Regions from separate parts of the Kluyvera sp. CHPC 1.2972 genome, predicted to be linked through region 1. Evidence: predicted binding sites of a transcription regulator. Region 1 holds the regulator's gene; each other region holds the start of a gene.
The links. The regulator CRP, encoded in region 1, controls carbon source genes, mostly activating them, when cyclic AMP is high. The targets are predictions, from matches to a motif close to ATGTGANNNNNNTCACAT.
Positions count from the first base shown of each region.

Region 2: drpB (cell division protein DrpB) is a predicted target of CRP. The motif match lies at 5,555-5,572, and genes of this name have one in related genera.
Region 3: bhsA (multiple stress resistance protein BhsA) is a predicted target of CRP. The motif match lies at 4,568-4,585, and genes of this name have one in related genera.

Region 1 is NZ_JAPKIB010000002.1:457,964-465,503, forward strand. Features, by position in the region: gene V6944_RS05600 (YccS/YhfK family putative transporter) at 1-1,903, opposite strand, end outside; gene crp (cAMP-activated global transcriptional regulator CRP) at 1,958-2,590, opposite strand; gene V6944_RS05610 (OsmC family protein) at 2,895-3,299, shown strand; gene V6944_RS05615 (phosphoribulokinase) at 3,396-4,259, opposite strand; gene V6944_RS05620 (YheU family protein) at 4,325-4,543, opposite strand; gene V6944_RS05625 (hydrolase) at 4,540-5,562, opposite strand; gene mdcA (malonate decarboxylase subunit alpha) at 5,811-7,466, shown strand; gene V6944_RS05635 (triphosphoribosyl-dephospho-CoA synthase) at 7,466-7,540, shown strand, end outside.
Region 2 is NZ_JAPKIB010000001.1:293,308-300,847, forward strand. Features, by position in the region: gene dgcQ (cellulose biosynthesis regulator diguanylate cyclase DgcQ) at 1-147, opposite strand, end outside; gene V6944_RS01535 (YodC family protein) at 299-478, opposite strand; gene V6944_RS01540 (DUF808 family protein) at 556-1,467, opposite strand; gene yedA (drug/metabolite exporter YedA) at 1,643-2,554, shown strand; gene V6944_RS01550 (very short patch repair endonuclease) at 2,529-3,023, opposite strand; gene V6944_RS01555 (DNA cytosine methyltransferase) at 3,004-4,425, opposite strand; gene V6944_RS01560 (phosphohydrolase) at 4,460-5,170, opposite strand; gene drpB (cell division protein DrpB) at 5,216-5,497, opposite strand; gene ompC (porin OmpC) at 6,208-7,368, shown strand; gene V6944_RS01575 (N-acetylmuramic acid 6-phosphate etherase) at 7,418-7,540, opposite strand, start outside.
Region 3 is NZ_JAPKIB010000003.1:97,556-105,095, reverse strand. Features, by position in the region: gene nagZ (beta-N-acetylhexosaminidase) at 1-801, shown strand, start outside; gene ycfP (alpha/beta hydrolase YcfP) at 840-1,382, shown strand; gene V6944_RS06495 (NAD(P)/FAD-dependent oxidoreductase) at 1,655-2,959, shown strand; gene V6944_RS06490 (glycine zipper 2TM domain-containing protein) at 3,179-3,715, shown strand; gene V6944_RS06485 (TetR/AcrR family transcriptional regulator) at 3,772-4,410, opposite strand; gene bhsA (multiple stress resistance protein BhsA) at 4,656-4,913, shown strand; gene ldtC (L,D-transpeptidase LdtC) at 5,002-5,961, opposite strand; gene V6944_RS06470 (TonB-dependent siderophore receptor) at 6,095-7,540, opposite strand, start outside.

The DNA of each region.
Region 1 (7,540 bases):
CGCTACTTCCTGCCTCATCGTACTCCAGACGCTGCTGACAGCGCTGAAGGGCAACCTCACAGGATTCCAGATACTGCTGCGCCAGATCCGGCGTCAGCATATTGTGCTCGCGCGCTAGCGTGGTCATGGCATTAATGTGCTCGACGATAAACTGACTATGGGTGACCCACAGCTTCATATCTTCCAGATAACGCGAGTTGAAGCCCGGCTCCTGCATCGCCTGATTCAGCGTGTTGAAGAGGGTGTTGTGGGCCTGGTTGACGCGCATACGCTGATAGGCAAGCTTTGGCGCCTGCGGGTCGGGGCTTAAGATGAGACGAATGGCCTCCTGGTCTGCCTCCAGCGCCGCCTGAGCGTTTTGCCGTAGCTGGCCGCTTTGCCACTGTGGCCACAGCCAGATCATGCCGCCAAAGGCGATCAGGCAGCCGATGATGGTGTCGATAAAGCGGGCGACGATAAACTGCTCGCCGTTCAGCGTCAGAATCTGCAGGGTATACACGGCGGTAATCGTAAAACCGACGGTGGCCCAGCCATAGTGGCGGCGGATAATCAGGTAGCTCCCCAGCGTGACGATAAGCATGCCTGTCAGCGCCAGCCCTTCCGGCGCGTGGAAGTGCAGGACAACGGCGGCAATCACCAGCCCCGCCAGCGTGCCCGCTGCGCGGTGGAAAATACGCACACGGGTCGCGCCGTAGCCGTTCTGCGTGACCAGCAGCACCGTCATCAGGATCCAGTAAGGCTTCGGTAGGTGCAGTGCGGCGCCCATCAGGCTGGCGATGCTGAGCATCACGCTGAGCCGGGCGGCATTGCGCAGAGCCGGGGATTTCAGCGACAGGTAGTTTTTAAGCGCGGCGAACAGCGGCAGGCGGCGCTGTTTATCGGCCATCAGGTCACGCGGATAGAGCGGACGCTGAGAGCGCAGCACACGGGCAATGCGGCTGAAATGCCAGGCGCAGAACTGGCCGACCGGGTTATCCGGATGCTGGTCGGCAATTTTTTCCAGCGCGCCGATCTGCTTATCCATATTGAAGCGGGTCGGGTAGCGATGATAGAGAATGTCGTCCGCCAGTACCCTCAGGCGTGCCGCGACGGTTTGGGCGTTCCAGCGGATCACCGCTTCGGCGTGGCTGCGTTCAACCAGCTTTTGTACCTCTTCCGGTTGGTGCAGGCTGACGGAGATATGCTCCTGTAAATCGAGCCCCACCTGGAAAGCACGCAGCAGGCGCTTGTAATCGTTATGCTGGTTAGCCGCAAGCATGTGCAACTGCTGGTAGCATTGGGAAATCAGATCCACCACTTTCTGCTGGCGAGTGAGTAGCGGCGGCAGCGCGGTGCTCGGATCGGTGTGCTGGGTCAGCAGGCTATATTTGGCCTCGCAGTATTCGGCAAGCTGGCGGTAGAGCAGGCTCAGCGATTCCCGCAGCGGCTGTTCGCGCCACATCCAGAACCACCACCAGTTAAACAGCCCGTACCACAGCGTGCCCAGCGCGTAGAGCAGCAATGGCTCCCATATAGGCATGTTTCCCGCCAGGCTTAGGGTAAAGATGGAAGCAATCAGCGAGGCGGGCAGCAGCCGCCCGTGCAGCGCGCTGATTTCCGCCGTGACGCCCAGCAGCAGCGCCAGCCCGGTGAGGATCAACGGTAGGGGAATGTCGTGTTCCAGCAGCAGCTGTACGGCAAGGCTACAGCCAGCAAACAGGCAGCCGCCAATAATCAGGCGCTTAAAAAAGCGTTTATGCGGCGTGTCGAGGCCAGCGATATTGCAGCAGGCGGGCACTAAGGAGAACAGCAGACCTTGCTGGAGGTGGCCGAGAAGCAGCCCAATGGCAACCGGCAGGCATAACACCAGCGTTTGCCGCAGTGCATAGTTGACTTCCGGGTGGTAAATCAGCCTGCGCCACATAGGGGGAAAACAAAAATGGCGTATTGCTTTCACAATACGCCATTTTGGGCCGGATTAGCGGGTACCGTAAACGACAATGGTTTTGCCGTGCGCGGAGATCAGGTTCTGATCTTCCAGCATTTTCAGAATACGGCCCACGGTTTCACGGGAGCAGCCAACGATCTGACCGATTTCCTGACGGGTGATTTTAATCTGCATACCGTCTGGGTGGGTCATAGCATCAGGCTGTTTCGCCAGGTTCAGCAGGGTCTGTGCGATACGACCGGTAACGTCCAGGAAGGCCAGGTTACCGACTTTTTCGGAAGTGACCTGCAGACGACGCGCCATCTGAGAAGAGAGACGCATCAGAATGTCCGGGTTAACCTGGATCAGCTGACGGAATTTTTTATAAGAGATTTCAGCAACTTCACAAGCGGTTTTTGCTCGTACCCATGCGCTGCGTTCCTGGCCTTCTTCGAACAGACCCAGCTCGCCGATAAAATCGCCCTGGTTGAGGTAAGAGAGGATCATCTCTTTGCCTTCTTCGTCCTTGATGAGTACAGCCACGGAGCCTTTTACGATGTAATACAGCGTCTCTGCTTTTTCACCCTGGTGAATCAGCGTGCTCTTCGATGGGTACTTATGAATATGGCAATGAGACAAGAACCATTCGAGAGTAGGGTCTGTTTGCGGTTTGCCAAGCACCATGCGCGGTTATCCTCTGTTATAAGCTCTTCCCAGCGGCAAAAACATTGCAGCCACTGGTTGCAATAGTATCCTTCCCGTTACCTGGGAAGTCGGCTGTCGAATAGGGTCGCAGCCTGTAATGTGATGTCCTCTGCATACATGCAGTACGTTTATGTATTACCGTAGCATCCTGACTGTTTTAGCATAGCTTTTGCCGTGTGTCTCCTGGTGTCTCGCTTCAGCATGACGTCGATCGCCTTCCATTGCGAGAATTGTTATGTGCGCGTAATCTGAGAAGAAAATTGCAACCTGGGAGTTAAATATTATGCAAGCGCGTGTGAAATGGGTTGAGGGGTTAACCTTCCTCGGTGAGTCAGCTTCAGGCCACCAAATTTTGATGGACGGTAACTCTGGCGATAAAGCGCCAAGCCCGATGGAAGTGGTGCTGATGGCCGCCGGCGGTTGCAGCGCGATTGACGTGGTCTCCATCCTGCAAAAAGGTCGCAATGACGTGACCGACTGCGAAGTGAAGCTCACCTCCGAGCGTCGTGAAGAAGCCCCGCGTCTGTTTACGCACATCAATCTGCACTTTATCGTCACCGGTAAAGATCTGAAGGATGCGGCGGTATCACGCGCGGTGGATCTGTCTGCTGAGAAATACTGCTCGGTTGCGCTGATGCTCGAAAAAGCGGTGAACATCACCCACTCTTACGAAGTGATCGAAGGCTGATTACATGCCAGACGTAGCCCGGCCGAACGCAGTGACGCCGGGGCCATTCCCGGCGTCGGTGCTTGCGCACCTCGTCCGGGCTACCTGGTCTTGATGCTAGTTCCTGCCTTCCATCAGCCGCTGCACCAGCGGCGTCATGATTAATTCCATTGCCAGCCCCATCTTCCCGCCGGGAACGACCAGCGTATTCATATGCGAGATAAATGAACCCTGCAACATGGCCAGTAGCCACGGGTAGTCGATGTGGTCGAGATTACGGAAGTGAATCACCACGAAACTCTCGTCCAGCGACGGAATGCTTTTTGCCGCAAACGGGTTCGAAGTGTCGACCGTCGGCACGCGCTGGAAGTTGATATGGGTGCGGGAGAACTGCGGGGTAATGAAGTTGATGTAGTCTTCCATCGACCGTACCACCGAATCCATCACCGCTTCGCGGGAGTGACCGCGCTCGCTGGTGTCGCGGATCATCTTCTGAATCCACTCCAGGTTAACAATCGGTACCACGCCGACCAACAGATCGACATGGCGAGCCACATCGTGCTGCGGGGTAACGACGCCACCGTGCAGTCCTTCATAGAACAGCACATCGGTCGGTTCCGGCAGCGGCTGCCACGGCGTAAACGTGCCGGGCACCTGGTTCCACGGCACCGCTTCGTCGTAGGTATGCAGGTATTTGCGCGATTTCCCTTGCCCGTTCAGGCCGTAGTCGCGAAAGGTCTGTTCCAGCAGGCCAAAGTCGTTGGCATCCGGCCCGAAGTAGCTGATATGGCGGCCAAGGTCACGGGCCTTGCGGATAGCCATATCCATTTCAGGGCGGGTATAGCGGTGAAAGCTGTCGCCTTCGACTTCCGCCGCGCGCAGGTTGAGCTGAGCAAAGATTTTACGGAACGCGAGGCTGGTGGTGGTGGTTCCTGCTCCGCTGGAGCCGGTAACGGCAATGACCGGATGTTTGGCAGACATGCGAATAACTCCCTGAACAGACGACAACGGAAGCGGGTAAAACGCTCCCTATCGTTAGAGTATAGTTAACCGCGAAATTGGTTACGGGGCATGATGTTGACGGTCTCGTGAAGCTCAGACCAGACCAGCACCGCTTCGCCTGTTTGTAGCTGGTGTTTGACGTCGGCGACCTTTTGCGCAAGTGAACGTTCATATTCACCATAATCAGTGCCTTCGCGCAAGACAAAGCTTTCAATCAGATTATCCAGCGTCTCCGGGTCGATATCCTGCCAGGGAATCATCATGCTTTTGCTCCTAGCCACGGCATCAGCCAGTTGGGGATGCGTTTTTCCAGCCACATTTCCGGGTGACGCAGGGTGCCGCCGATAAACCCGACATGGCCGCCGTACTCAGTAAGCTGGTAGACGACGTTATCCGGCAGCTCTTCCTGGGCAGGAATAGAGTGATGGTCCATAAACGGATCGTCTTTTGAGTGGATGATCAGCGTCGGCTTGGTGATTTTGCTTAGGATCGGCATCGCACTACATTGACGGTAGTAATCGATCGCGTCGGCGAAGCCGTGGATCTTCGAGGTGATCGAATCGTCGAACTCGCGGATGCGGCGCATGCTTTTCAGCTGACGCAGATCCACCGGCAGCGAGCCGGGGTAGGCTTTGAGCTTACGAGCGGCGTTGCCTTTCAGCAGATTCAGCAGATAGCGCTGATAGACCCGCGAGAAGCCTTTATCCATATGGTAGCTGCAGGCTTCCAGCATAAACGGCGCGGAGACAATCACTGCCGCATCTATCGGCACGTCATCACCCTCTTTGGCCAGCAGGCAGGCTAGCATATTGCCGCCAAGCGAGTACCCGACCGCTGCCGTTGGCGCTTTACCATATTCACGCTGCAGCCAGTTCAGGAACCAGGTGCCGTCTTCCGTTTCACCCGAGTGATAAATACGGTTCAGACGGTTCGGCTCGCCGCTGCAGCCGCGAAAATGCATCACCACACCCAGCCAGCCTTGCGCTTTCGCCGCGTTAATCAGGCCATGCGCGTACGGGCTGTGCAAACTGCCCTCCAGACCATGAAACACCACCAGACGAGGCTTATGCAGCGCACCCGCCGGGTCTTCACTCCACGCTAAATCGACGAAGTCGCCGTCCGGCAGCTCAAGGCGTTGCCAGTGCGGGGTGAATTGCAGTTTGCGACGAAGCAGGCGTGGCAGCATGGTCTGAAGATGACGGTTGCTGATACCGCGCATGGGGACGAAGTCCGCGCTGCTGGAGATGTCGATACTGAGATCGTGGTGGGTTGTTTCAGTCATAACTCGGCGATGTTTACCTGGAATCTGCGCCTACTATACCGTCACTTTGCCATCGTGTTTATGAAAATGAGGCATCGGTAGTCGTTTTTATCCCGTCAGGATCTGATCCTAATCACAATTTGTTACTTCAATTATTACTCTCAGGCTAATGATTCTCTCCTACGCTTAATTGATGACTTTCTCGCCAGGGTGCACAATCTTTTCAGTGTTAAGCAATCAAAATGATTAGCTGAATCAGGAGGTTAATAATGTTATCTGGGCAAACACCAGCACGCGTCTGGAACACACGCCGCACCGAAAAACAGCGACGTCTGGCTTCCGTACCGGTGCAGGGTAAGGTTCTGCCGACCGCAGACCTGACCGCAATGCTGGAAAAACTGATCGCGCCGGGTGACCGCGTGGTATTAGAAGGGAATAACCAAAAGCAGGCAGACTTCTTGTCCCGCATGCTGGCAGAGGTTAACCCGCAGATTGTGCACGACCTGCACATGATTATGCCGAGCGTCGGCCGCAGCGAGCATCTGGATATCTTCGAAAAAGGGATCGCCCGCAAGCTGGACTTCTCCTTCTCCGGTACCCAGAGCCTGCGCATTTCGCAGCTGCTGGAAGATGGTCTGCTGGAAATCGGCGCCATCCACACCTACATCGAACTCTATTCCCGTCTGTACGTTGACCTGTCGCCGAACGTGGCGCTGATTGCTGGCTTCAAGGCCGACCGCAAAGGTAACCTCTACACCGGGGCGAGCACCGAAGATACGCCTGCGCTGGTTGAAGCCGCCGCGTTCCATGACGGTATCGTCATCGCACAGGTGAACGAGTTGGTGGACGACGAGTGTGACCTGCCGCGCGTGGATATCCCGGGCTCCTGGGTTGACTTCGTTGTCGTAGCCGACAAGCCGTTCTTTATCGAACCGCTGTTTACCCGCGACCCGCGTCTCATCAAACAGGAACACATCCTGATGGCGATGATGGCGATTAAAGGCATCTACGCGGAACATCAGGTTCAGTCGCTGAACCACGGTATCGGCTTTAACACCGCCGCTATCGAACTGCTGCTGCCAACCTACGGCGAACAGCTCGGCCTGAAAGGCAAAATCTGTAAACACTGGACGCTGAACCCGCATCCAACGCTGATTCCAGCCATTGAGAGCGGTTGGGTTGAAAGCGTGCACTGCTTCGGCGGCGAGCTGGGGATGGAAGAGTACATCCGCGCCCGTCCAGACATCTTCTTTACCGGTTCTGACGGCTCGATGCGTTCTAACCGTGCCTTCTGCCAGCTGGCAGGTCAGTACGCGGTGGATATGTTTATCGGCTCCACCCTGCAGGTTGATGGCTACGCCAACTCCTCTACCGTGACCCGCGGTCGCCTTTCCGGCTTCGGCGGCGCGCCAAACATGGGCCATGACCCGCACGGTCGTCGTCATGCGACGCCAGCCTGGCTGAACATGATCACTGAACCAGACCCAATGCAGCGCGGTAAAAAACTGGTGGTGCAGATGGTCGAAACCTTCCAGGCGGGCGTGAAGCCAACCTTCGTCGAAAAACTCGATGCTGTGGAAGTGGCTAAATCCTCTGGGATGCCGCTGGCTCCGGTAATGATCTACGGCGACGACGTGACCCACGTGCTGACGGAAGAAGGCATTGCCTACCTCTACCGCGCCAAAGATCTTGAAGAGCGCCGTGCGATGGTGGCTGCGGTCGCGGGTATCACCGATATCGGCCTGGGCGTTGACGCTAAGCGCGTTGCCGAACTGCGCCAGAGCGGCAAGGTGGTTTATCCGGAAGATATGGGTATTCGTCGTACCGATGCTACCCGTTCGCTGTTGGCGGCCGGTAGCGTTGCTGACCTGGTGGAATGGTCCGGCGGTCTTTACAACCCACCTGCGAAATTCCGGAGCTGGTAATGAAACTTCTGCCCCAGATTCAGGTTGAAGGCGGTGCCGAATGGCTGGCGCGAACCGCCACGCAGTGTCTGATT
Region 2 (7,540 bases), on a different contig from region 1:
TTCGCGCCAGGTCAGCAGCGTTGAAAAGAACAACACCACCAGAAAGCAGATATTCACCACCCGGTCAGGCCGAATGCGGCGCGTTAGTTTCGCCCACCAACCAACAGGGTTCGCTGCCGTCACGTTCACGGGACGCACGATAGTGATCCCATCTTTTTGTTCGAGCCAAGCACCCGATACCGTTCTAAACTTGCCTGCTGCTGAAAATTCATGGTGCTCCACGGCGACATACGACAACAAAGCGCCGAAATGATGCGGCGCTAAACCGCCCGGCTAACGCCGGGCGCAAAGGGAGAGACTAAGCTTGTTCCTGCGGAGGAATTTCGCCCGGGATCAGCTCTTCCTCTCGGAATGCTTCCCGCTGAACGCCAAAGCCGTCATACCAGCGACACTCCACCATTCCGCTGGCATACCCCGTTACAACCATCCGCGGCCCACCGTTTTTGGGCCGGACTTCATCACTGACCAAAAAGACCATTGTTGCCTCCGGTATCAGGGTGAAACTGTTTCACCTTAGCCGATCTGTCGACGATTTGCGTACCAAAACCGCACTTTTTATGCGTCGGTCCGCCGCAGGCGTGAAACGAGATTCACCACGCCCAACACCACCGCGCCAATGATAAAACCAAGGACCAGATTGGCGAGCACCGGTACCAGCGCGGCAAGCCATGAGGCCTGCTGGGTAGCAAACGCTTCGATAGCGTGATGCACTGGCGCCACGCCGTGGACCACAATGCCGCCACCGACCAGGAACATCGCCAACGTGCCCACCACCGACAGCGTTTTCATCAGCCAGGGCGCAATCACCAGCAGCCCTTTACCCACGCCTTGCGCCAGTGCGTTGCGCTTCTCCACCAGCCAGTAGCCCATATCATCGAGCTTCACAATCACGCCCACCAGGCCATAAACGCCGATGGTCACCAGAATGGCGATGCCCGATAAAATCAGCACCTGATTGAGCAGCGGCGCTTCCGCCACAATACCGAGGGTAATAGCCACAATTTCGGCGGAGAGAATAAAATCGGTGCGGATAGCGCCTTTCACTTTATCCCGCTCGTAAAGGCCTGGGTCCTGCTGCGCTATCGCCTCCAGACGCTGCTGACGCGCCTCCTCGTCACCTTTATGCTTGCGCTCATGAAGAGTGTGCAGCACCTTCTCCACGCCTTCAAAACAGAGATACGCGCCGCCAATCATCAACAGCGGCGTCACGGCCCAGGGAATAAACGCGCTGATTAACAGCGCCAGCGGCACCAGGATGACCTTGTTGAGCAGCGAACCTTTCGCCACGCTCCACACCACCGGCAGCTCCCGGTTGGCCCGCACGCCCGAGACCTGCTGGGCGTTCAGCGACAAATCATCCCCCAGCACGCCAGCGGTTTTCTTCGCCGCCAGCTTCCCCATCATCGAGATATCATCCAGCAAAGTGGCAATATCATCTAACAAGGTTAATAAGCTACTTCCAGCCACAAACAACGTCCTTCATTTTTTTAGTGATAACAAAGTATGAAGCAAAATCGCGCGGGGCGTAAGAGATACATATTTATAACATAAAGACAACATCAACCCCTGAATTAAAGCACTCGCCAGCGCAGTAGTTTTGGCGTTTACTATCTGCCTGCTTGCTATTTTGCCGTGAGGAAGTATGCGTTTTAAACAACTGTTACCGCTGATAGGCGCGCTGTTCGCGCTGTACATTATCTGGGGCTCGACCTACTTTGCCATCAGCATTGGCGTTGCCAGCTGGCCCCCCTTAATGATGGCGGGCATTCGCTTCCTGTCGGCGGGCGTGGTGTTAATGGGTTTCCTGCTCGCTACCGGGCATCGCTTACCGGCACGTAAGCCGCTGATCAATGCCGCCATCATTGGCGTCCTGCTGCTGGCGGTGGGTAACGGGATGGTAACCGTCGCGGAACATCAGAATGTACCTTCCGGTATCGCCGCCGTGATGGTCGCCACCGTACCGTTATTTACGCTCTGCTTTAGCCGCTTTTTTGGCATTGCCACCCGTAAGCTGGAGTGGCTGGGGATTGCCATTGGTCTGGCGGGCATTGTGCTGCTCAACAGCGGCGGCAACCTCAGCGGCAACCCGTGGGGCGCATTGATGATCCTGATTGGTTCGTTGAGCTGGGCGTTTGGTTCGGTATATGGCTCGCGCATTGAACTGCCGACCGGCATGATGGCGGGCGCCATCGAAATGCTGGCCGCCGGTATTGTCCTGATGGTCGCCTCGCTGCTCAGCGGTGAGCGTTTAACTACGCTGCCGAGCCTGCACGGTTTTCTGGCGGTGGGCTATCTGGCGGTCTTTGGCTCGATCATTGCCATCAACGCCTATATGTATTTGATTCGCAACGTCACGCCTGCCGTGGCAACCAGCTATGCCTACGTCAACCCGGTGGTCGCCGTGCTGCTCGGCACCGGCTTTAACGGTGAGCACCTCTCCGGTACCGAGTGGGTGGCGCTGGCCATCATCATTGCCGCCGTGGTACTGGTGACGCTGGGGAAATATCTCTTCCCGGCGAAAGCCGCCGCTATTCCCTGCCAGACCCAGAAGTAAAACTCAGGCAGGAAATTCCCTGAATACCGATCTGCGCGCAGCCCTCGCCGCCGCAGATCCACTCCTCCAGCCGCTCGCATAACTCGAGGTCCGTCAGCTTCTCACGCCCGCGTAGCGCACATTCCCACACCACCAGCACACGCCAGCCTTGAGCAACAAGCTGGCGCATATCCCGCTCATCGCGGGCGACATTAGCGCCAATCTTATTCAGCCAGAAGTCGGTGCGCGTCGCGGGGACTTTAAACAGATAGCAGTCGTGATGATGCCAGAAGCAGCCGTGGGTGAATATCACGCAGCGGTAGTCGTCGAGGGTAAAATCGGGACGGCCCGGCAGGCGAGTGTCCTGCGCGAGCCACTGCAGGCCAAGGCTGTCCAGCAGCGCGGCCATTCGTTTTTCAATCGCCGTATTCTGCGCGCCGATGGCGCGCATATTTTTACTGCGGGTGGCCTTATCGTGGACGTCCGCCATCACCAGTTTCCGAATCACGCAGCGCCACCGCCTGCAAAATGCGCGACTGCAAAAGGCGCGCAACGGCGGCAAAAACCGGCACAATCACCGAGTTGCCAAACTGCCGGTACGCCTGAGTATCTGACACTGGAATACGGAAACCGTAGCCCTGTGGTGATTCAAAGCCCATCAGGCGAGCACACTCGCGCGGCGTCAGGCGGCGTGGGCGATGCAGCTGATTTTGTGGATCATCAAAGTGTTTTTCCCCCAACGCGCGATCCCAGCCACGGTCGATAAGGATCTCGGCGCCGTCTTTGTAATAGCGCGCCGATAGCGTCCGCGCGACGCTGCTGGCTCGCGTGGGGTCGACCAGACCGTAACCAAATCCGTTGCCCTTCTCCTGGTGCTTGCGCGCATAGCGGTAGAGATATTTCCACAGCACCGGGGTGAGGATAAATTTCGGGTTAACATTCGGCTCCAGCAGTTCGCCAAAGGTCGGGCGCTGCGCCGGATAGAGCGATGGAATATCACGCAGGGTAAAACCGTCGTGTAGCCCTAAATCCCGACGAAAACCGACCAGTACAATGCGCTCACGGTGTTGCGGCAGGAAGTTGCGGCCATCAATGATTTTCGGGTCATCAGCCCCCATATCGGCAGCGTCGGAAACTTCATAACCCAGTTCATCCAGCGTCTGCATGATTATGCGGAAGGTTTTGCCGTTATCGTGGCTCTTCAGGTTTTTGACGTTTTCCAGCACAAAGATAGGCGGCCTGCGAGCATCAATAATCCGCACGACGTCGAAAAACAGCGTGCCCTGAGTATCGCAGGCAAAGCCGTGCGCCCGGCCCAGCGCATTCTTTTTTGATACCCCCGCCAGCGAGAACGGCTGGCACGGGAAGCCCGCCAGCAGCACGTCGTGCTGAGGAATCGAGGCCCGGATATGTTCCTGAGCCTCACCGTCGCTGACGTCCGGCTGATTGCTTAGCGTCACATCGCGAATGTCGGCATTAAACCGATGTTCTAGCGGGTCGCAGTACCAGTTGGCTTTGTAGGTGCGTACCGCGTGTTTGTTCCACTCGCTGGTAAACACGCACTGCCCGCCAATCGCTTCAAAACCGTGACGAATGCCGCCGATCCCCGCAAAAAGATCGACAAAACGAAATGCATACTTTGGGTAATGCTTCGACGGCTTCGGCAATAGAGAGGCCAGATGGGCGCACTCATTTTCACTCAGACGCGTGTTGGCGCGCGACAGGGTCACCACGCGTTTGACGATAGCCGGGCTCCAGTGCTGTTCCCCCACGGCACTAAGCTCAGCGACAACGGTCTTTAGATCGTAAATCTCCAGAATATGCTCAAGCAGCGTCTGAGCATCCGGTGCGTCTAACGACGCGCCCTCGTGTGATAAGACTCGTTGTTGCATAAATTTGACCAGATACAGAAAAATAAACCTGAGGTTACCATAAGTTGCCCGTATCTGGCGTCGCGAATCTCTGCAGCACCTGGGTGTCCACCGACATCGGATCGCCCGCCAGTTCCGCGCTCAGCTTGGCCATAAATTGCACGAGGAAATCCGCATTATGCTGCGCCATCTCGCGCCCTTTTTTGGTTTGCATGCTCTGCGGTAGCCGCAGCAGCTTGGTCTGGAAATGATCGAGCGCGTAAGCTTTATCATCCAGCTCACGGTTATCGGCAAAGGGATCGTCGGCATCAAATAGCGCCGCGTTCATCGCTCCGGAGATGGCAAATACTCGCGCCAGGCCGATTGCGCCTAGTGCTTCCAGCCGGTCGGCGTCCTGCACGATTCTGGCCTCTGGGGTATTCGGCGTGATGCGCGCGCTAAAGCTGTGCGCTTCAATGGCGTGGGCAACGGCGCCATAGCGCTCTACGGGAAACTGCGGGAAATCGCGCTGTAGAATCAGCAGCGTTTGCTGTGCCGATAATAAAGAGGAACGAGCGCGGTCGGGATGATTTTTCGGCAGACTGACAAGATCGTGAAAATAGCTCGCCAGCAGAATTACCGTGAGGTCGACGGGATCGTCGGCAGCAATGTGTCTGGCAGTGCGCCAGACGCGGCGAAAATGGGCGATATCATGCGCCGCATCGCTACCGACATAATGGATTTCAAACCAACGTTCAACGTCCTGCTGCCATGCTGCTAGATCCATTCCTTCACCGTGGATGAGAGTACATTGACCCCCAGCATAGCAATATTAGCGCTGTTCTTCCTGTTCCAGACGACGAGGACGCGTGTACCAGGCAATCCCGCCAAGCAGCGCGCCGACGATGCTCAGCACCAGAAAACCCAGCAGCGCGCCGATCCACTTCCCCATGGCCGAACCGATTTCACCGTCGATCGTCGCGCCGGGAATACTTTGTACGTCGCTGATGACCCACAGATAGCGCGCCATCGCCCAGACAAAATAACCGCAAAATGCGTAAAACACCCACAGCGCCAGTTTGCCGCCAGGCCCACGCTCCATTTGCTCTTCCATAAAAACACTCTCATTACGCTATTCATGTTCACTGCCACGACACCACGTCGGCAATTGATGTGATATCGGTCACATTATAACGATTAAAATGGTGCGAGATAGTCTTGCGCTACGTTACCGGTAACAAATCGACGTTAGCTTGATCTCCGGCAATTTTATCAGATGACATCTACGCCATCGGAGGTACTCCTGGCGCGGAGCATCACTCTTTATTGTTCTTCCCTTTATGCTGCCGCTGAACGATGAGCCTTTAATAATAAAAATATGATAATAATTACCAATTTGAATTCATAAAACAAATAACCATAAAGTCTTTTTCTGTATCTTTATTTTTTATGGCAATCATGACATTATCCTTCCCGTTATTAGCCTTTTGTTATGCATCAATATGTTTATGTTTTTGACCTTCCCGATCGTATGCCAGTACGGTCGGGATTTTTTTTTAACCCCCGCCTGCTTATTCACCCCAACCATAACAACATAACAAACAATCACACCGGAAAATAAATTCAATAAAAACAATAGTAAATAAAAATGAAACGCACAAAAACATATTAAATAGAATATAATTGAAACAATTTGACATATTTAATATAATTTTATTACATTTATATTTTAAAATAAAATGAACTCTCCATATACTATCCAGCAAAGTAACACCGGATGGCATTACTTATATTCATATGCGCAATAATGCAAAGGAAAATATAATGAAAATAAAAGCTCTGGCACTGTTAGTTCCAGCTTTAATGATGGCTGGTGCAGCGAATGCTGCTGAAGTTTATAACAAAGACGGCAATAAGCTGGATCTGTACGGCAAAGTCGTTGGTCTGCACTATTTCTCAGACCACAGCGGTGACAATGGCGATCAGTCATACGCGCGTCTGGGCTTCAAGGGCGAAACCCAAATCAACGACCAACTGATCGGCTACGGTCAGTGGGAATACAATATTCAGGCCGATACCCCGGAAAGCGTCAAGGGTAACTCCTGGACCCGTCTTGGCTTCGCCGGTCTGAAATTTGGCGACTTTGGCTCATTCGATTACGGCCGTAACTACGGCGCCATCTACGACATCGAAGCCTGGACCGATATGCTGCCGGAATTCGGCGGTGACAGCTACACCCAGACTGACGTCTACTTCACTGGCCGTGCTAACGGCATTGCCAGCTATCGTAACAACGATTTCTTCGGCCTGGTGGATGGCCTGAACTTTGCGCTGCAGTATCAGGGCAAAAATGAAGACGGCGGCTCCGGCGAAGGCACCGCTAATGGCGCTGGCGGCAACATGGCGAAAGGCAACGGCGACGGCTTCGCGATGTCCACCACCTATAACTTTACCGATGTTCTGCCGGGCTTAAGCGTGGGCGCAGCCTATTCCAACTCCGATCGTACCAACGATCAGGTGGTTGCTGGCGGCATCCATAACCGCTATAGCAAATACGCCGGAGGTGATACCGCTGAAGCCTGGACCATCGGTACCAAATATGACGCTAATGACGTCTATCTGGCGATGATGTATGCCGAAACCAACAACATGACCCGTTACGGCAACAATGGTATTGCCAACAAGACGCAGAACTTCGAAGCCGTAGCGCAGTACCAGTTTGAATTCGGCCTGCGTCCATCTTTAGCCTGGGTTTATTCCAAGGGTAAAGACATGGGCGGCTACGATGGTCGTCACGGTATTGAGTACACCGACAAAGCGCTGGTGAACTACATTGAAGTTGGCGCAACCTACTACTTCAACAAAAACATGTCCACCTACATTGATTACAAAATCAACATGCTGGACGATGATGTGCAGTTCTACAACGATAACGGTATCGCCACTGACGATATCCTGGCTATCGGCCTGGTTTATCAGTTCTAATCGACTGGCGTAAAAAAGCCCGCTGCGCGGGCTTTTTTTATGCTGCCAACTACGGCGCCTCTTGTAGCGCCACCCGCACAAAACCATTGTTCTGCACCAGAAGATCGTGCGCTTTCCAGGCGTCCAACCCGGTGAGCACCATCAGCACCGCCGTCTTGCACTGGTGATCGCA
Region 3 (7,540 bases), on a different contig from region 1:
ACCCGTTTGCCAGCAGCGCAATCTTTTGCCGCCGTGCTGGGCGAAGAGGCGGGCGGACGTATGGCAGTAGACGCAGGCTGGTTGATGGCAAGCGAAATGATCGCCATGGACATTGATATCAGCTTTGCACCGGTCCTGGATGTCGGCCATATCTGCACCGCCATCGGCGAACGTTCCTATCATGCTGACCCGCACAAAGCGCTGGCAATGGCGCGTCATTTTATTGACGGTATGCACAGCGCCGGGATGAAAACTACCGGTAAACACTTCCCAGGCCACGGCGCGGTGACCGCCGACTCGCATAAAGAGACGCCGCATGATCCGCGTTCAGAGGCTGAGATTCGCGCCAAAGATATGGCGGTGTTTAAAACGTTGATTACCGAAAACGCTCTTGATGCCATTATGCCCGCGCACGTTATCTACGATGAAGTCGACCCGCGTCCGGCAAGCGGCTCGCCGCACTGGCTTAAAACCGTGCTGCGCGGTGAGCTGGGCTTTGATGGCGTGATCTTCTCCGACGATTTGTCGATGGAAGGGGCGGCGATCATGGGCAGCTATGCTGAGCGTGGTCAGGCCTCGCTGGATGCAGGTTGCGATATGATCCTCGTCTGCAATAATCGTAAAGGGGCCGTCAGCGTGTTAGATAACCTGTCGCCGATCAACGCTGAGCGTGTTACGAAGTTGTATCATAAAGGTTCATTTAGCCGTCAGGAACTGATGGACTCCGCCCGCTGGAAAACGGTTAGCGCTGAGCTGGAGCAACTCCACGAACGCTGGCAGGAAGAGAAGGCTGGTCATTAACCCTCCCGGTGTGGGAGTAATGGTGTGGTGAGGATCAAATGATTATCTATTTACACGGTTTTGACTCAAATAGCCCAGGTAACCACGAAAAAGTGCTGCAGCTACAGTTTATCGACCCGGACGTGCGGTTGATTAGCTACAGCACGCGGCACCCGAAACATGACATGCAGCATCTGCTCAAGGAAGTGGATAAGATGCTGCAGCTGAACGCCGACGAGCGACCGCTCATCTGCGGCGTAGGGCTGGGTGGCTTTTGGGCGGAACGTATCGGCTTCCTGTGCGATATCCGCCAGGTGATGTTTAACCCGAACCTGTTCCCGAACGAGAACATGGACGGCAAGATTGATCGCCCGGAAGAGTATATGGATATCGCGACCAAGTGCGTGAACAACTTCCGTGAGAAAAATCGCGATCGCTGCCTGGCCATTCTCTCGCGTCACGATGATGCGCTGGATAGCCAGCGTTCAGCCGACATGCTGCATCATTACTATGAGATCATCTGGGATGAAGAGCAGGGGCATAAGTTCAAGAATATCTCCCCACATCTGCAGCGAATCAAAGCCTTTAAAACCTTAGGCTAAGAGACCCGCAAAGCGCCCCGGCAACGCTCCGTTGCCGGGGCTTTTTTTTGTTAATTTTTAACCGTTGCTCACTGTTTTTCGGCTATCAAAATACCGTTCGCTCAACTTCTGCGCGATAAAACTTGATGCACATCAATTTTGGTATGACCAATGCACCATTCATGTTATTCTCATTGCAGCTGAATGGTTTCACACAAGTAACTTGTTGTTAATTAAAGGCTATATTCATAACTTTTAATTAACAATTGGTTAATAAATTTTAAGGGGGTCACATGACTACGCCAATGAAAAAAATCGTAATTGTGGGTGGTGGTGCTGGCGGCCTGGAACTGGCTACTCAACTGGGTAGAAAGCTTGGCCGCAGTAAAAAAGCGAAAATCACACTGGTGGATCGTAACCACAGCCACCTGTGGAAACCGCTGCTGCATGAAGTGGCAACGGGCTCTCTTGATGAAGGCGTGGATGCACTGAGCTATCTGGCGCATGCGCGTAACCACCACTTCCAGTTCCAGCTGGGTTCGGTGATGGATATCAACCGCGAAGCGAAAACCCTCACTATCGCTGAACTGCGCGATGAGAAGGGCGAACTGCTGGTGCCTGAGCGCAAGCTGGCGTACGACACGCTGGTGATGGCGCTGGGCAGTACTTCCAACGACTTCAACACCCCGGGCGTGAAAGAGCACTGCATCTTCCTCGATAACCCGCATCAGGCGCGTCGATTCCATCAGGAAATGCTCAACCTGTTCCTGAAGTACTCGGCGAACCTCGGCGCAAATGGCAAGGTAAACATTGCGATTGTTGGCGGCGGGGCGACCGGCGTTGAGCTGTCGGCTGAACTGCACAATGCGGTGAAACAGCTGCACAGCTACGGCTATAAAGGCTTAAGCAACGAAGCGCTGAACGTGACGCTGGTGGAAGCCGGTGAGCGTATTCTGCCTGCGCTGCCACCGCGTATCTCCGGTGCCGCGCACAGCGAGCTGACCAAAATGGGCGTGCGTGTGCTGACCCAAACGATGGTCACCAGCGCTGACGCAGGCGGCCTGCACACCAAAGACGGCGAGTATATTCAGGCCGATCTGATGGTCTGGGCGGCAGGGATTAAAGCGCCGGACTTTATGAAAGAGATCGGTGGCCTGGAAACCAACCGTATTAACCAGCTGGTGGTGGAGCCAACGCTGCAAACCACCCGTGACCCTGATATCTACGCGATTGGCGACTGTGCCTCCTGCGCACGTCCGGAAGGCGGCTTTGTGCCACCGCGCGCTCAGGCGGCGCACCAGATGGCGACCTGCGCACTGAATAACATTCTGGCGCAGATGAAGGGCAAAGAGCTGAAAGCCTATAGCTACAAAGACCACGGCTCGTTGGTATCGCTCTCCAACTACTCCACCGTCGGCAGCCTGATGGGCAACCTGATGCGCGGTTCGATGATGATTGAAGGGCGCATCGCGCGTATGGTTTACATCTCTCTGTACCGAATGCACCAGATTGCGCTGCACGGCTACGTGAAAACTGGCCTGATGATGCTGGTTGGCAGCATCAACCGCGTGATTCGTCCGCGTCTGAAACTGCATTAATCATCGTGCTGTTCCCGGCGTCGGCGCTAACGCCTCGGCCGGGCTACAGCAGCGACGAGTAGCCCGGCCGAGCGTCGCGACGCCGGGACATTCCATCTTCAGAATCCTCCGAAACACCCATCTCCCCACATAAAATCCTGCTTTTGAGTTTTTGTCTGATAGGCACTGCTAACGATCGGTTGCACAATTGTTAGCAATAGCAACAAAGGAGGATCTCCCGTGAATAAATCAATGTTGGCGGGTATAGGTATTGGCGTTGCCGCCGCGCTTGGGGTCGCCGCCGTAGCGAGTATGAACGTTTTCGACCGTGGCCCGCAGTATGCGCAGGTCATTTCCGCTACGCCTATCAAGGAAACCGTCAAAAATCCGCGGCAGGAGTGCCGCAACGTCGCAGTGACGCATCGTCGTCCGGTACAGGATGAAAACCGTATCGCCGGTTCCGTGCTGGGTGCGGTGGCAGGTGGCGTGATTGGCCATCAGTTTGGTGGCGGGCACGGTAAAAGCGTGGCCACTGTGGTCGGCGCGTTAGGCGGCGGCTATGCCGGTAACCAGGTGCAGGGTGCGATGCAGAATAATGACACCTACACCACCAACGAGCAGCGCTGTAAAACGGTGTATGACAAATCCGAAAAGACGCTCGGCTATGATGTGACCTACAAAATTGGCGATCAGCAGGGAAAAATCCGTATGGATAAACAGCCTGGTAGCCAGATCCCGCTGGATAGCAACGGCCAGCTGGTACTGAATAAAGCCTAAAATAGCAGGTAGTCAGTTGTTCGCCCCGCCATCACTCAGATGGCGGGGCGTTTTTTTTACGATGGGGCAATCATCTGCGGCCAGAGGCGTAGCGTGGTGTCGGTTATCTGCATCAGGGTATCAAAGCTGGCCCCTTCGCGGGCGCTAATGGACATACCTTGCAGAATACAGCTCAAGAACAGCGCCAGCTCGGTAACATTTTTCCCCGCCGGAATTTCCCCTCGCGATTGACGCAGCTGAAGAAACTGGTTCAGCGTCTGCTCCTGTACCGCATGCCGAGACTTAATGGTCTTCGCAATCTCTTTCGATGACGCTGCCAGCGCCGCCGAAGTATTGATCATAAAGCAGCCCGCCGGTGTGTCCTTGCTGGTAAAGCAGGTAGCTACCGCGGTGAAGTAGTTGCGTAGCGCTTCCACCACCGGCTGCTCATCACAGAACAAGCAGGCTTCATTTTTTGAGGCAAAGTGCGTGATGTAGTGATCGAGAACGGCGCGAAACAGCCCCTCTTTATTCACAAACTCGGCATATAGCGTCGGCGCTTTTGCACCCGTGGCTTCGACGAGGTCGGAGAGGGATGTTGCTTCATAGCCATACTGCCAGAATAGCGTCATCGCTTTATCAAGCGCCGCTTCCCGGTCGAATACTTTAGGTCGACCGCGGCCTTTTTTCGCGCAACTTTGCGTGTCAGTTGTCATCGTGCCGCCTACCTTAGTCGGTGTTTAGTGAACGTTCATTATAAAAATAATCCCCGGAAGGGGCTAGCGCTTCGTGAGGAAAAATAAAAAGAACATATTCATATGAAAAATATATGAATCTTTATTAAATAAACGATCGTTATAAAAATACGTTGACGTGTGACCTGGATCTCATTATGATTAATTTATCGATCGTTAAGTTAATAACGTCTGACCTACAAAAATCATCTGCAAAGGTAAAAATCATGAAAACCGTAAAAACTCTGGCCATCGCAGCCATACTGAGCTCCCTATCATTCGCAAGCTTTGCTGCCGTTGAAGTGCAGTCTACTCCGGCAGACCAGCATAAAGTCGGCAGCATCTCTGCTTCCGCAGGCCCTAACCTGGCGTCTCTGGAACAAGAACTGGCTCAGAAAGCAGAAGACATGGGCGCGAAATCGTTCCGTATCACTTCTGTCAGCGGTCCAAACAACCTGCACGGCACCGCAGTTATCTATAAATAAGCATTAAAACCCTCATAATGCTTATGTCACTGCTATAAAAAAGGCCCTGAGCGCATCCCGCTCAGGGCCTTTTTCTTTATGGGTTGTGCTACATATTTTGCTGCGCGACGTCGTGGTGACGGGTGACATCAACCGGCATCCCGGAGCGTACGTCCATCACTTTGTTCATCACGGCTGCGTCGGTATTCGCATTCTGGCTGAACGCCTGCATGCTGGCGTTCAGCACGATAGGCAGCGTCTGCGGATCGTCATCAATATGTTCGGACAGCGGCTGGTGAACCTCCACCAGACGAACACCGTTTGGCTCGACCGATGTCTTGATTGGCGTGTTGATGATGGTCACTTTGGTTCCCGGCGTCACCTGGTCAAACAGCGCTTTGATGTCGCCATCGCGTAGACGAATACAGCCGGAGCTGACGCGCATACCGATACCAAAATCGGCGTTGGTGCCGTGGAGCAGATACACGCCGCCGTAGGCCGCCAGGCGAATGGCGTGGTGGCCCATTGGGTTGTCCGGCCCCGCAGGCATTACCGCAGGCAGATCGATCCCCTGGGCTTTGTAGCGGGCGCGGATATTCGCTGTTGGTGTCCAGGTCGGGTTGGCGCGTTTATCGGAGACGGTAGTCACCATCGTTGGCGTCACCGTCGTGCCGCCTAGCTGGCCTATGCCGATAGGGTAGACGGTGACCGTATTTTTACCCGGCGGATAGTAGTACAGACGCAGCTCAGCCAGATTCAGCACAATACCTTCGCGCGGAACGTCCGGCAGCAGCGTTTGCAGCGGAATGGTCAGTACGCTACCGGCACGGGGCACGTAAGGATCGACCCCGGGGTTGGCCTGAAGCAGGGCGAGGAAACCAACGTTGTATTTTTTGGCGATAGATTCCAGTGAACCGCCGTTGTTCTCGACGACGTGGAAACGGTTTTCGCCGACCAGACGGCTGCCGGGCGGCGGTAACGGCCAGCTGTTGGCGCTGGCGGGCAGCGCCACGCTGGCAACGAGAAGTAATCCCAGTAGCCAGCGCGAAAGTTGCAGAGTTTGTTTCATTACTCTAATCCCTCAAAGTCGCAATATGTTGCTTAAAAGTTAAAGCGACTATTATGCGGAAGGGAACTGTAGGGAAGTGCTAAGGGTTTGAAAGAGTATGTAAAGGCGGCCCCGAGAGTGGGGCCGCTGGCGGTTAGAAGGACATTTTCACCGTGAACTGTACTTCGCGCGGATCGCCAATCTGGTTACCCAGGTTGTTGCTGGCGATAGACGAGGTGTAGTAGGTCTTATCGAACAGGTTTTTGACGTTCAGCTGCAGCGTGACCGGATACTGCAGCTTCATTTTATAAGCCGCAAAGACATCGGCCACCGCGTAGCCCGGCAGGTAATAATCCGCGCCGTTGGTGCCTGAACGACGGCTCAGGGCGTGGCCGCCGCCGCCGAGGGTCAGGGTGTTGCTGTCGTAGACGTTGTTGATGTCATAGGTCAGGAACAGTGAACCGGTATGGCGCGGTACGTTCGGCAGCGGTTTGCCTTTGTAGTCAGGATCGTCGGTCACCACCGCATCGGTGTAGCCGTAGCTGGCAATCACGTTCAGGTTGTCGGTGAGTGAACCTGCGACATCCACTTCAATCCCGCGTGAACGCACTTTACCCGCCGTTTTAGCGTAGGTTTCGTCGCCGATGGTCTCGGTATACAGCACGTTGCGCTTATGAATATCAAAGAAGGTGATGTTCGAGGTCACGCCGTTGAACAGGTCAAACTTCGCGCCCATCTCGTAGGCCGTGGACTCTTCCGGCGGCAGATCGCCGATATAGCTGGCAATCGAGGACTGTGGCATAAACGACTGCGCCACGTTGCCGAACAGCGAGACGTTTGGCGTCAGCTTGTAGACCATACCCAGCTTCGGCGTCAGCTTTTCATCCTGGCTGTCGGTGTTCTCTTTAAACGGACGGCCTTTACCCGCGTACTGGGTGTAATACTGGTAGCGCGCGCCTGCCACCACAATCCATTTATCGGTCAGATACAGCGCGTCCTGCACGTAGGTGGCGTAGGTCTCCTGCTGAATACGCTGATCGCTGTCGGCTGCGGAGACGCTGGTACATTTACTCAGCGAGCCGTAAACCGGGTCATAAATGTTAAAGCCATTTTTGACGTTCTTGCAGCGAATCATATCGGTACGCAGCAGGTCATAATTCTCGTAAGCAATACCGGTAAGCAGCTCGTTATAGAAGCCGCCAATTACCACATTACCCTGCAAATCTGCCCGCGTAGAGTGCATACGCTGGGTAGAGCCCTGGGTCGCATCGACGCGTCGGGTCAGGTTGCCGGTCTTCGCATCGTAAGCCATCACGCGCGCCTGGTTATCGCTGTACATGTCCTGGCTAAAGCTGTAATCGAAGCGGGCGGTCCACTGACTGTTCAGACGGTATTCCGCATTGAGCTGCGCCAGATCGGAATTACCGTCGGTAATGTTGAATGGCTCATCAAAACGCTCTTTGCTCGGCACCTTCACCGCATGCCCGGTATCGAGGTCGAAAATGGTGCCACGGTCGAACGGCGTGTTGTAGTTACGGTGTGACCAGGAGAGGTTTACCGTCGCATCGTCGCCAAACCACGTCAGGGAAGGGGCAATAAA